DNA from 3 places in the Arthrobacter sp. TmtSoilC48 genome. Region 2 is predicted to be linked to each of the others. Evidence: predicted binding sites of a transcription regulator. Region 2 holds the regulator's gene; each other region holds the start of a gene.

Region 1 (4,117 bases), 650 kb from region 2:
GGGCTGGCGTTACATGTCCCTGTGGACCATCGAAGTGTTCACGGATCCCTCGTCCTGCGCGGATCGAATCGGATCCTATTTGGGACTTGAAAACCATGTTCCCCAGGCCGTACCCCCAGCGGAGCATGGCTTCCTGGATATGGATGTTGAACAATTGAATCTGGACAATGCGGCTTCCTCGTACGCAAGCTCCTCCTACAGCAGTTCCCCGCACAGCAGTTCCTCCGCAAGCAGTTCCTCCTACAGCCGGGCCTCGCATCGGCAAAGCCCGGGAGGCGCCCAGGCATCGGTGGAATCCCAGCTGCCCGGGCAGGCAGGTGTGGACAATCGCAGGGGGCCAGGTGGCGAACCGGGCAACGCAGAAGCCAGCACTCCAACCCCCAGTGATCCAGAGGATGGGACTGAAGCACCAGTGAAAGAACAGGGAACCGGCAACGAAAGCGGCTCTGACGAACAGACCGCAGCCGTAAGCGCCGAAAACGCTGAAGAGTCCGCGGAGACAAAGACTCCTGCGGCGAAGCAAGCCTCCGGTGGCATCTTGCCCACCAAGGCCGCTGAAGACGACCCCCGCCGTTGGGGCGACGAAGGCAACTATGACCATGAGCAGTGGTTGAAAGAGCAGAAGCCACCGCATTGGGGCTGATTGCGTCATCGAATCCAGGCCCGGCAATAGAGATCGACCAAACGCTGGGATTGACCGAACCTAGGGATTGACCAAAACAAAGAAAAGCTTGCCTTGCGTTGATGCGCCGGCAAGCTTTTCTGCTTGTGGAGGATTTGCAGCCACTACCACCAACCCGTCTGTGTCGCTGGTTCCCAGCCATTGGCCGGGTTTACCCCCTTGGGCAGATGTCCATAGGACAGGGACGGAGGCGGCAAGGACTTCAGTTTGCCGGGATTCGTCATATGTCCCGGCGGCGGTAAGTACTACATTCACCAGCTGTCCCGGGGACAGCAGCTGGATGGATGAAGGGTCAGCCATTCGAAGGGGGACCGCAGCTGAGCCTACGGGTGCCCCTGTGAGAAGTCCCGGCCCCAGAAGATTGGATTCAGTGGGAATCTGCCCTTTGGCCAAAGGCGAGGCGAGCTGGCGGCCCACCAGTGAAACGTGATCCAGGAGGGCTCCGGAAATTGCGAGGTCCGGCGGCACACCAACATTGGTGAAGTCTGACTCGGTGAGGTTGGTGCCTGCTGCGAGGTCGTGGGCAGCGACGAGAATGCTGACGCGCTGCTCAGAGGCAGGGGTTAGCTGTTGGACAGTAATGCCTGTGGCGAGGCAGAGCAGCAGTGCAACTGTCAGCCGACGGTTCCGGGTTACCCAGAACTTGAGGCTCTGCCTGCGGCCCAGCCTGATCTGGCGATGTGGCCCCTGCTTCCGGAGGAGGAAATGGCCAGCCGTGGTTGTGGGCTTGTTCCGGGGGCCATCACGGCCCCGGACAGGGGGACTGGGGCGTTCGCGGCGGGGGACTGGGGAAGTGGTTGTCTTTAGTGGCATGACGCCACGTTAGCCACCGGGCCCGGCCACCCAACAGCGGCCGGGTGCCCTATGTGGAAAAGTGCTGGCTAACTGGCAGCGGCTGCGGCCGCCGGTGCAGGCGTGGCAGCAGGGGCCGGAGTCGCCGGGGAGGAGGGCGCGGCGGAGACGGTGCTGCCCTTGGCATCGCGCGAATCCGTGCGGTAGAAGCCCGAGCCCTTGAAGACAACGCCGACGCTGTTGAACTTCTTGCGGAGCGCGCCCTGGCATTCAGGGCACTCCGTCAGGGAGCTGTCAGAAAAGGACTGGACGATGTCAAAGGCATGGTCACAGTCTTTGCAGGCGTATGCGTATGTGGGCACTGAGTTCCTCCTTCAGGACAAAGTTCAGGTCCTGCGGAGCCATGGCGGAGAATCTCCGCATTAGCAGTCGCAGGGCCTGAGTGCCAATTCTATCATCCGCATCCGGCTCGTTCGCTATCTCCCAACTGCATATAAATGCGGGACTTCACGTATGGGTCAATCGAGATCACTCCCGCGGCCAAGCGTGATGATTCCTGAGGGCGTCAGCACCTCCGGCACCGGCCGGTCAAAAGGCTCTGCGGGGATAGCTCCCGAAGGCAACACATCGTCGTCGTACACCACTGCAATGGTGGGTGGCCGCCCGCCGGAATTGTCCAGGCCTTGGAGGAGCCGGTCGTAGTAGCCGCCACCCTGTCCGATGCGGTTGCCATCCCGGTCGACGGCCGTGGCGGGCATGAAGATGCCCGCAACAGAGCTCACCACAGCACTGTCCAAACGTTCGCCTTCGGGTTCGTCGATGGGTGCGTAGTCGGACCGGACGAAGGCTGTCTCCGGCGTCCAGTACACCCAGCTCAACTGGCGGCCGGCCTCGCAGACAGGAAGCAGGACCTGGTGGCCGGCGTTGTGGAGCCCTGCGATCAAGGGCATGGTTGGGGGCTCGTGGGAGACGCCCACGTAGATGGCGAAGGTCGTGGGCGATCCGGCCGAAATTTTCCGGGCCCAGGCCAAGCCGTGCCGTGCAATTGATTCGCCGGCCTGGGCTACAAGCTCCTTGGTGAGGCTGCGCCTGTACAGGCGTCGGCTGCTGCGGATGTCTTCCTTGGATGCCATTTTTGTCCGATCATGAGATTCCCGCGGGCCACCGTGGTGTGCCTAAAGCAGCAAATCCGCTCCAGTTCAGGGGCTGTTTCTGCGTCTTGCCACGGCGGGGGTTTACCCGTTGATGTATTCCTTCCGTTACATTAGTCCGGTGACTCTCGATAACAATGCTGTCCGTAAGGCCGTCATCCCCGCAGCGGGTCTTGGTACCAGGTTCCTCCCCGCCACAAAGGCGATGCCGAAGGAAATGCTGCCCGTGGTTGACAAGCCAGCCATCCAGTACGTCGTCGAAGAAGCGGTGAAGGTTGGCCTGCACGACGTCCTGATGATCACCGGGCGCAGCAAGCGCGCCCTGGAAGATCACTTTGACCGTGTGCCGGCGTTGGAAGCAACGCTGGCAGAGAAGGGCGATACTGCCAAGCTTGAAGCCATCCAGTCCGCCACCAACCTGGGTGACATCCACTATGTCCGCCAGGGCGATCCCAACGGTCTCGGCCATGCAGTCCTTCGTGCAAAGCAGCACGTCGGGCATGAGCCTTTTGCGGTCTTGCTGGGCGATGACCTCATCGATCCCCGTGAGGACCTGCTGAGCGAAATGATCGCTGTCCAGCAAAAAACCGGCGGTTCCGTTGTTGCCCTCATTGAAGTTGAGCCTTCCAAGATCAGCGCCTATGGTTGCGCCGACGTCGAGGATAGCGATGAGGACGGCTACGTCCGCATCAAGCAGCTCGTTGAAAAGCCGTCCCCCGAGGAAGCTCCATCCAACCTTGCGGTGATCGGCCGTTACGTTCTCCATCCGGCAGTGTTTGACGTCCTGGAAAACACCGCTCCCGGACGTGGCGGAGAGATCCAGCTGACGGATGCCCTTGAAGTTCTGGCTGCCGGGGAAGGCGAAGGCTACGGCGTTTATGGCGTTGTCTTCCGTGGACGCCGCTATGACACCGGTGACAAGTTGAGCTACTTGAAAGCCTGCATCGAGTTGGCATGCGAACGCGATGACCTGGGCCCCGAGCTCCGCGAGTGGCTGCCCACCTTCACTGCCGGTCTTCCCAAATAACACCGGTGTACGGCTCTGCGATCTGGCCGGTAACGCTGGAAAGCGGAGCCTTGGTGCTCCGGCCAATCCGTTACCGCGACAAGCGGGAGTGGTCTGAAGTCCGTTCGCGGAACAGTGAATGGCTTGCACCTTGGGAGGCGTCCAATCCCGCACCGGGTGGGCGCCTGCCCAGTTACCGTCAAATGGTGGCATCCCTGAATGCGCAAGCCCGGCAGGCCACGGCTTTGCCCTTCCTCATCACGGAGCGCACCGAGGGTTTCCGTGATCCTCAAATTGTGGGGCAGTTGACGGTCTCATCCATCGTGTGGGGTTCGGCAATGATGGCGACCCTTGGCTACTGGGTTGATAAGGAACGCGCCGGGCACGGTATCGCTCCAACTGCAGTTGCGATGGCTACGGACCACTGCTTCCGGACCCTTGGCCTGCACAGGATGGAAATCAATATCCGGCCTGAGAACGCGCCAA
Region 2 (4,117 bases):
GCAGCAACAGCCTTTGCCAGCGCCGCGGAATCCAGGATGGGACGTACCTCGGGTATCCATGCCCTGCGGGCCTGCTTGGCCGCGGCAGTGACCACAGACTGCCACTTGGCGTGGGCCTTTGCAGCGCGATCCCCCTTCCAGCGGACAATGGATCGCTCGGCCTGCCAAGGGATCACTGCATCAATGCCCAGTTCGGTGGCCGTTTCTATAGCCAACTCGTCACGGTCACCCTTGGCCAATGCCTGGACAAGCACCAAACGCACATCCGGCTGGTCCTCGAAAATCACACTGGATGCCATGACGGACAAACTTCCAGGGCCGGCCTCTGCCACCGTGCCTGTCAGGCGGGCTCCTGCGCCATCGGCAATGTCCACGGCCTCACCGACGGTGAGGCGCTTCACCGTCACGGCATGCCGGGCTTCCGCACCGTCGATGACGAACAACGCGCCCGGCTCAACACCGTCCAGGCTCCCGGCAGGCGTGAAGAAAACGGGGTTGCTCACCGCTACAGGTTACCGAGCTTGTCCCGCAGCTTGGCGAACATGCCGCCGCTGGCCACGAGTTTGCCTTCGCTGAACTGCTCGCCCCGCAACTTGGCAAGCTGCTGCAGAAGCTCTTCCTGTGCCGGATCCAGCTTGACCGGCGTCTCAACGTGCAGGTGCACCTTGAGATCGCCGCGACCGTAGCCCCTGAGGTGGGTAACACCCAAACCGCGAAGCGTGATGACCTCGCCGGACTGGGTGCCGGCCTTGACGTCGATCTCCTGGGGCCCGTCAAAGGTTTCCAGGCTCAGTTCCGTACCCAAAGCAGCGGCCGTCATCGGAACGCTCAGTGTTGCGTGCAGATCGTCGCCTTCACGGATATAGGTGGAGTCACTGTTGACGCGGATCTCTACGTAGAGGTCGCCGGCAGGTCCGCCTGCCGGTCCTGCTTCGCCTTGGCCGGAGAGCTGGATCCGCGTACCCGTGGCAACACCGGCAGGTACCTTGATGGTGAGGGACCGGCGGCTACGGATGCGGCCCTGGCCGTTGCACTCATTGCAGGGATCCTTGATGACGGTACCGAAGCCTTCGCAGGAACCACAGGGGGCCGTGGTCATGACCTGGCCCAGGATGGATCGAACGGCCCTCTGGACCTGGCCACTGCCGCCACAAATGTCACAACGCTCAGGGTGGGTGCCCGGCCGGCAGCAGCTGCCATCACACGTGGGGCAAACCACTGCCGTATCAACTTCGAGCTTCTTGTTGACACCGAACACGGCGTCTTTGAGGTCGATGCGGACGCTGATGAGTGCATCCTGGCCCCGACGCACACGGGAGGCTGGTCCCGCGTGTCCGCCGCCACCGCCGAAGAAGGTGTCGAAGATGTCCTGGAAGGCAAAGCCTTGGCCTGAGTAGCCGCCGCCAAAGCCGTTGTCAGTGCCATTCTCGTTGCCGGTGGCATCGTAGACGCGGCGCTTCTGGGGGTCGGACAGCACTTCGTAAGCATGCGTCACGGCTTTGAACTGCTCCGCGACATCCTCCCCGGGGTTGACGTCCGGGTGAAGCTTTCGCGCCAACTTGCGGTACGCCTTTTTGATCTCTTCCCCGGTGGCTTCCGGTGAGACTCCCAAAACGTCATAGTGGCTGCTCAAAGTCGGTATCTCTTCCTTGTTGTAAAACGGTTCTTACCTCGGGGCTGGCGTCAGCCGCCGAGAATGCGGGAAAGGTAGCGGGCCACGGCGCGCACGGCAGCCATGGTGGTGGGATAGTCCATCCGGGTTGGTCCAAGGATTCCGACCTTGGCTCCGGAGCCGTACCCCGTTGCCACGACCGAGGCCTCGGCCAGGCCATCGTAAGGATTCTCGCGTCCGATGCTGACTGTCACGCCGCGGGGATCATCCCCCATATCGGACAACAACCGGAGCATGACAACTTGTTCCTCAAGAGCTTCCAGCACTGGCCCGATACTCAACGGGAAATCCACATTGGAGCGGGCAAGGTTGGCTGTTCCGGCCATGACGATGCGCTCTTCACGGCTGGTGTCGCTCAAAGCCTGGAGACCATGGGCAAGATGCTGCGCGAGTGCGCGAAGGTCCGGCGGGCACAGCGCCACGACGGATGGCAGCACCTGCGGCAGCAGCGCCAGCTGGGTTCCCGCGATACTGCCAAGGAACCGGGAGCGCAGGGCCATCAAGGCCTCGTTGCTGACATCGGAGCCAGCCTCGATGACCTTCTGGCCAACGCTTCCTGTATCTGCGATGAGGACCACCAGAACCTGCTTGGGCGCCAGGAGGACAAATTCAACGTGACGGACAAGTGCGCGGTTGGAGTGCGGGTACTGTACGACGGCGACCTGGTTGGTCAGTTGCGACAGCAGCCTGACGGTGCGCTCAAGGATGTCATCGAGGTCGTCCGGCCCTTCCAGCAGCGAGTGGATGGCTCGACGCTCCGCGGCGGACAACGGCTTGACCTGCGAGATCCTGTCCACGAACAGCCGATAGCCCTTGTCCGTTGGGATCCGGCCGGCACTGGTGTGCGGCGCCGCGATCAGGCCCTCTTCTTCAAGTACGGCCATGTCGTTTCGGATGGTGGCGCTTGAAACGCCGAGATGGTGCCGCTCCACAAGTGCCTTGGATCCAACCGGCTCACGGGAATGCACATAATCCTCAACAATTGCGCGCAGTACTTCAAGCTTGCGTGGCTCACTCATTGCAACACCTCCTGACGACTGTCCCGGCCTGTGTAGGACCGATAGCTTTTCGGACCAATACTTAGCACTCAACATGCCCAAGTGCTAACAAGTCTAGTATGAGCCAGCACGTTGCTAGCATTGAAACCGCCCGCGGGAGTTATTCCCAGCACAACCAGCACAAAGGGGTATGAAGTCCTTGGCTTTCGATACGTGGGGCCCGCAGGATCTGTCCGCTCCTGCCCAACGCCAGCTCCCCGAGGTAGCCGTCCAGCGCGGGATGGTCCTTGAAGACGTCCAGTCCGGCTGGGTGGGCGAAGTCACCCGCGTGGAGAAATCGGGGGGAATGCACATCGTCTCCCTTGAGGACCGGCGTGGTAAAACCAAGTCCTTCCAGCTCGGATTCGGTTTCCTGCTTGAAGGACAGGCCATCCGCCTCATGCCACCGGCGGCAAAGGCTCCTGGTTCGACTCCTGGTTCATCTCTGCAGCCGGGTCGAACGGCATCCGGGTCCGTCAGGGTCCTGGGCCACCGTGCCCAGGTGGCCAAGGCGAGCCGTATTTGGGTGGAAGGCAAGCACGACGCCGAACTGGTGGAGAAAGTCTGGGGCGATGATCTCCGCATTGAGGGCATCGTCGTAGAGCCGCTGCACGGCGTGGACGACCTCAAGTCAGCGATCGCAGAGTTCTCACCCGGGCCCGGCCGCAGGCTTGGGATCCTGGTAGACCATCTGGTAGCGGGCTCAAAGGAATCACGCATCGCCGCAGAAGCCATGACGGTGCCCGGAGCCGCCGGAAACGTGCTGATCGTGGGCCATCCGTACGTAGACGTCTGGCAAGCGATCCGGCCAAAAGTGCTGGGTATTGAGCGGTGGCCGGACGTTCCACGCGGCACTGACTGGAAGACCGGAATATTGACCGCTTTCGGTTGGCCGCACGAAACCGCCGAAGACATTGGACTCGGCTGGCAGCGCCTGCTTGGTGCGGTCCGCACCTACGCCGATCTGGAAGCCTCGCTGCTGGGAAGGGTGGAGGAAGTCATCGATTTCCTCACCACTGCCTGACGGTCTTGTCCTGAATTTACGTTTCCTGAACGCACTTTTCCCGGGGACGTAACGGGGCGTTGGTCCCGGGATGACCCGGAACCCAGTATTCTGGGACAGCAACACTGCAGCATCTTTACAGCAAAGGGAAGACACCGTGGCAGAGAACGCTCCTGAAGAACCGGGCAGCGCCGCAGGCCAGCCCCACTACCATGGCGCGCCCGCAAACGCACTCCCACTGACGGCAAGCGAAGACCGCCAGTGGGCCACCCTTGCGCACTTCGGGGGAATTCTGGGATGCCTGCCCTCCCTGCTGATCTATCTGATCTTCCGTGATCGCGGGCCGTTTACGGCGCAGGAATCCAAGGAAGCCCTGAACTTCACGCTCCCTCCGACCATCGCAGC
Region 3 (4,117 bases), 1.7 Mb from region 2:
CCTCACATCGGGGCGCAGGAGTTCGCGCTCCAGGGCAACCACGACTTCCTCCGCGGGCAATTCCCGCGCGGACGCATCCTCGTCCAGTTCACTGAAAAGATCCGGCTGGCCGAAGATACCCGACTCCCCAAACAGGGTGGGTTCCGAGTGGGATTGGAATCCGCGCCCGGCTCTGGCCGGCGGAACTGGAGTGGTCGTGGGAACGGCCCCTACTGTGCGTACGGATCCGGCTGTAGGAACGGCCCCGGTGCCGGCGGCCGCTGCGGCAGGAACAGGTTCGGCCAAGACTTGGTGTGAGCCCGTAAACCCCGGTCCGATAGGAGCTGCCGTGCCCTGCTGGAAGGCGGTGGCTACGGCGCGTGCGCGCTCGTCTGCTGCCTCGTTGAGGTCATGTCCGGCGTGACCCTTGACCCATTCAAACGTGTATTTGCGCCCGACGATTGCTTGGTCGATGTCCTTGAGGAGGTCAACGTTCAGCACGGGCTTTCCGTCAGCCTTCCGCCAGCCCTTCCGCTTCCACCCGGGCATCCACTTGGTGATGCAGTTGATGACGTACTGGCTGTCGCAAAGGATCAGCAGTTCTTCCTGCGGTATGTGGGCCGTGGAACGGAACAGGTCCAGGACAGCCATGAGCTCGCCCATGTTGTTGGTGCCGTGTGGCCAACCTCCGGCGCGCCAACAGGAATCGTCAACGTACCAGGCCCAACCGGCCGGCCCGGGATTGCCGAGGGCAGAGCCATCGGCGGCAGCAATAATCGTCATGCCTTCAATCCTGCCAGACCGCACAGACACTGAAAGCGTGCTAGCGCCCAACTCAGTAGCAGCAGATGCCGTTTTGAACGCTGAAAAGGGCATCTGCTGCTACCTGCTTGGGCGCCGACGCAAACGACGGCGGCCCCCACCAAATGGTGAGGACCGCCGTCGTTTGCTCTAAAGCGTGACGCTACAGCTTAGGAGGCTTAGAAGCCGCCCATGCCGCCCATGTCGTCGCCACCGGCAGCCGGAGCGTTCTTCTCAGGCTTGTCGGCAACTACAGCCTCGGTGGTCAGGAACAGACCAGCGATGGAAGCAGCGTTCTGGAGAGCCGAGCGGGTGACCTTTACGGGGTCGTTGACGCCAGCAGCCAGCAGGTCTTCGTAGACACCCGTGGCAGCGTTCAGGCCGTGGCCGGAAGGCAGGCCGCGAACCTTGTCTGCAACAACGCCCGGCTCGAGGCCGGCGTTGAAGGCGATCTGCTTCAGCGGAGCATCGATGGCAACCTTGACGATGTTGGCACCGGTTGCTTCGTCACCCTGGAGGGTGAGGTTGGCGAATGCCTTGGCGCCAGCCTGGATGAGGGCAACGCCACCACCGGCAACGATGCCTTCTTCAACAGCAGCCTTGGCGTTGCGGACAGCGTCCTCAATGCGGTGCTTGCGTTCCTTGAGCTCAACCTCGGTTGCGGCACCGGCCTTGATGACTGCAACGCCGCCGGCCAGCTTGGCCAGGCGTTCCTGCAGCTTCTCGCGGTCGTAGTCGGAATCGGAGTTCTCGATCTCGGCGCGGATCTGGGCAACACGGCCTGCGATCTGGTCGGCGTCGCCGGCACCTTCAACGATGGTGGTCTCGTCCTTGGTAACGACAACCTTGCGGGCGGTACCGAGGAGATCGAGTCCAGCGTTCTCCAGCTTGAGGCCAACCTCTTCCGAGATGACCTGGCCACCGGTGAGGATGGCGATGTCGGCGAGCTGTGCCTTGCGGCGGTCACCGAAGCCCGGAGCCTTGACGGCAACAGACTTGAAGGTGCCACGAATCTTGTTGACGATCAGGGTGGCCAGGGCCTCGCCCTCGATGTCTTCAGCGATGATCAGCAGCGGCTTGTTGGACTGCATGACCTTCTCCAGGACCGTGACAAGTTCCTTCACGTTGGAGATCTTGGAGTTCACGATCAGGATGTACGGGTCTTCGAGGACCGTTTCCTGGCGCTCAGCGTCGGTGACGAAGTAAGCGGAGATGTAACCCTTGTCGAAGCGCATGCCTTCGGTGAGTTCGAGCTCCAGGCCGAAGGTGTTGGACTCTTCGACCGTGATGACGCCTTCCTTGCCCACCTTGTCCAGGGCCTCGGCAATGAGGCTGCCGATTTCCGGGTCGCCGGCGGAGATGGAAGCCGTAGCTGCGATCTCTTCCTTGGTCTCGATCTCCTTGGCGGAGGCGAGCAGCTCGGTGATGACGGCCTCGACGGCCTTCTCGATGCCGCGCTTCAGGGACAGGGGGTCGGCGCCGGCGGCAACGTTGCGCAGGCCTTCCTTGACCAGTGCCTGGGCGAGAACCGTAGCGGTGGTGGTACCGTCGCCAGCGACGTCATCCGTCTTCTTGGCAACTTCCTTGACCAGCTCAGCACCGATCTTCTCGTAAGGATCGTCCAGCTCGATCTCCTTGGCGATGGAAACACCATCGTTGGTGATCGTGGGGGCGCCCCACTTCTTTTCGAGGACGACGTTGCGTCCACGCGGGCCGAGGGTGACCTTGACGGCGTCGGCGAGGATGTTCAGGCCCCGCTCGAGGCCGCGGCGTGCCTCTTCATCAAATGCAATGATCTTGGCCATAACGGCGGTAGTCCTTTCGGGACAGTCGTTAAGAAGGAACCTGTCAGATAGGGTGCCCGCGACGGACGGTCCTTTGCTTGCGGCCTCTGTATGCCCCGCGCTCCGGACCTCACCCCACCAAGGTGTTTCTTGATCCTCCTGACGTTCCGGGAGCCATCTACTGCCGGCGTAAACCGGGCCGCAGTTAGCAGTCGAAGCGTAGGAGTGCTAAATCAATAATTAGCACTCGACCGGGGAGAGTGCAAGCAGAAGCGCCACTTTGCGCTATAAACAAAGGGGTTTCAGCCGTTAGCTGACGCGACGGCCGAGGGGACTATGCAACGCGGACACTTTCGGCCTGCGGACCCTTCTGACCTTCGCCTAATTCGAACTCCACCCGCTGGCCTTCCTCAAGAGCGCGGAAGCCTTCCATCTGAATCGCGGACCAGTGCACGAAGACGTCGTCGCCGGAGTCATCCACAGTGATGAATCCATACCCTTTTTCGGCATTGAACCATTTGACGGTTCCCAAAGCCATGATGCCCACACTTTCACAGTAGCCAAGACCGGTTGCCGGGATCTCCGGACCGGAATCAATCCACTGTAACCACAGTCACTCGCCGCGCGCTGCTGCGGAGGGGTCCACCATGACTTTTGTTATTGAGGCTTAACCGAGTTGCCACTTTCGAGGCTGGAACCCCGGGAAAATGCTCGAAGATCGGCGGAACTACTGGTAGCCAGGTCCCACAACAACAACCAGCGGCTGCTGGATTTCAGGAGATTCAACAACGGCGGAAATACCCAGGAGCTTGCCCAGCGCTTCTGCGTTCGCCTTCTGGCCGGGAACGTTGTAGAAGACCACGGAAGACTGTTGCGGCAGGCCTCCCCAGTTCCCCACAGTTCCCAGCGTCCAGCCATCGCCTTGGACCAGCCCTGCGACGCGGCTCGCAAGCCCGGCCGTCGCCGTGCCGTTGTAGACGGCAACTGCAACGGTTTTGTCCACCGGTGCAGCAGAAGGAGTTGCCGAGGCTTCGCCGGAAGGTGTGGTGCCCGGGCTCGGCTCACCGGAAGCGATGGGCGCGTTGCTTGATTCGGTAGGTGCAGCCGAAGGGGAAGTTTCACTCTGCTGGGGCGCCGGCGTCGAAACGCTTGCGGACGCACCGGGGGCAACCAGGCCAAGCCGCGGAAGTATAAGGAAAGCGACGAGTCCCAGCACCAGTGCGACGGCTCCGACGGTCAAGACCGGCCACAAATTGGGGCGGGCTGTCTCTTGGGCGTCACGGTGAACACCCTGCCGGGAGCTGTTCTGTGGGACCCGGTCGAATTCATCCTTGGCAAATTTGGTCATGGTGAAGCCTTGTCCTTGCTGGTTGCTGCTGACTATCAGCCGGGCGATTTACGCGTCGGACCCCAGGCGGCGCGCTGTCCGCGCACGTTGGCGCGACGTACGTAGTCTACGCAATCTCTTCACAAGCATGGGATCGTGGGCCAACGCATCTTCGGTATCGATAAGTGCGTTCAGGATCTGGTAGTAGTGGGTGGCGGAGAGATTG

The links. The regulator HrcA, encoded in region 2, represses chaperone genes, less so after heat shock. The targets are predictions, from matches to a motif close to TTNGCACTCGNNNNNNNCGAGTGCNAA.
Region 1: AC6I97_RS09125 (FmdB family zinc ribbon protein) is a predicted target of HrcA. The motif match lies at 1,897-1,923, and genes of this name have one in related genera.
Region 3: groL (chaperonin GroEL) is a predicted target of HrcA. The motif match lies at 2,805-2,831, and genes of this name have one in related genera.

Annotation. Positions count from the first base shown of each region.
Region 1 is NZ_AP046049.1:1,929,576-1,933,692, forward strand. Features, by position in the region: gene AC6I97_RS09115 (AAA family ATPase) at 1-643, shown strand, start outside; gene cpaB (Flp pilus assembly protein CpaB) at 704-1,495, opposite strand; gene AC6I97_RS09125 (FmdB family zinc ribbon protein) at 1,564-1,836, opposite strand; gene AC6I97_RS09130 (5-formyltetrahydrofolate cyclo-ligase) at 1,993-2,607, opposite strand; gene galU (UTP--glucose-1-phosphate uridylyltransferase GalU) at 2,720-3,652, shown strand; gene AC6I97_RS09140 (GNAT family N-acetyltransferase) at 3,658-4,117, shown strand, end outside.
Region 2 is NZ_AP046049.1:2,582,976-2,587,092, reverse strand. Features, by position in the region: gene AC6I97_RS12180 (16S rRNA (uracil(1498)-N(3))-methyltransferase) at 1-503, opposite strand, end outside; gene dnaJ (molecular chaperone DnaJ) at 506-1,633, opposite strand; gene hrcA (heat-inducible transcriptional repressor HrcA) at 1,684-2,691, opposite strand; gene AC6I97_RS12165 (DUF3097 domain-containing protein) at 2,870-3,733, shown strand; gene AC6I97_RS12160 (DUF4870 domain-containing protein) at 3,870-4,117, shown strand, end outside.
Region 3 is NZ_AP046049.1:4,253,212-4,257,328, forward strand. Features, by position in the region: gene AC6I97_RS19570 (RNase H family protein) at 1-762, opposite strand, end outside; gene groL (chaperonin GroEL) at 960-2,585, opposite strand; gene AC6I97_RS19580 (cold-shock protein) at 2,899-3,102, opposite strand; gene AC6I97_RS19585 (LytR C-terminal domain-containing protein) at 3,292-3,912, opposite strand; gene AC6I97_RS19590 (DUF3263 domain-containing protein) at 3,961-4,117, opposite strand, start outside.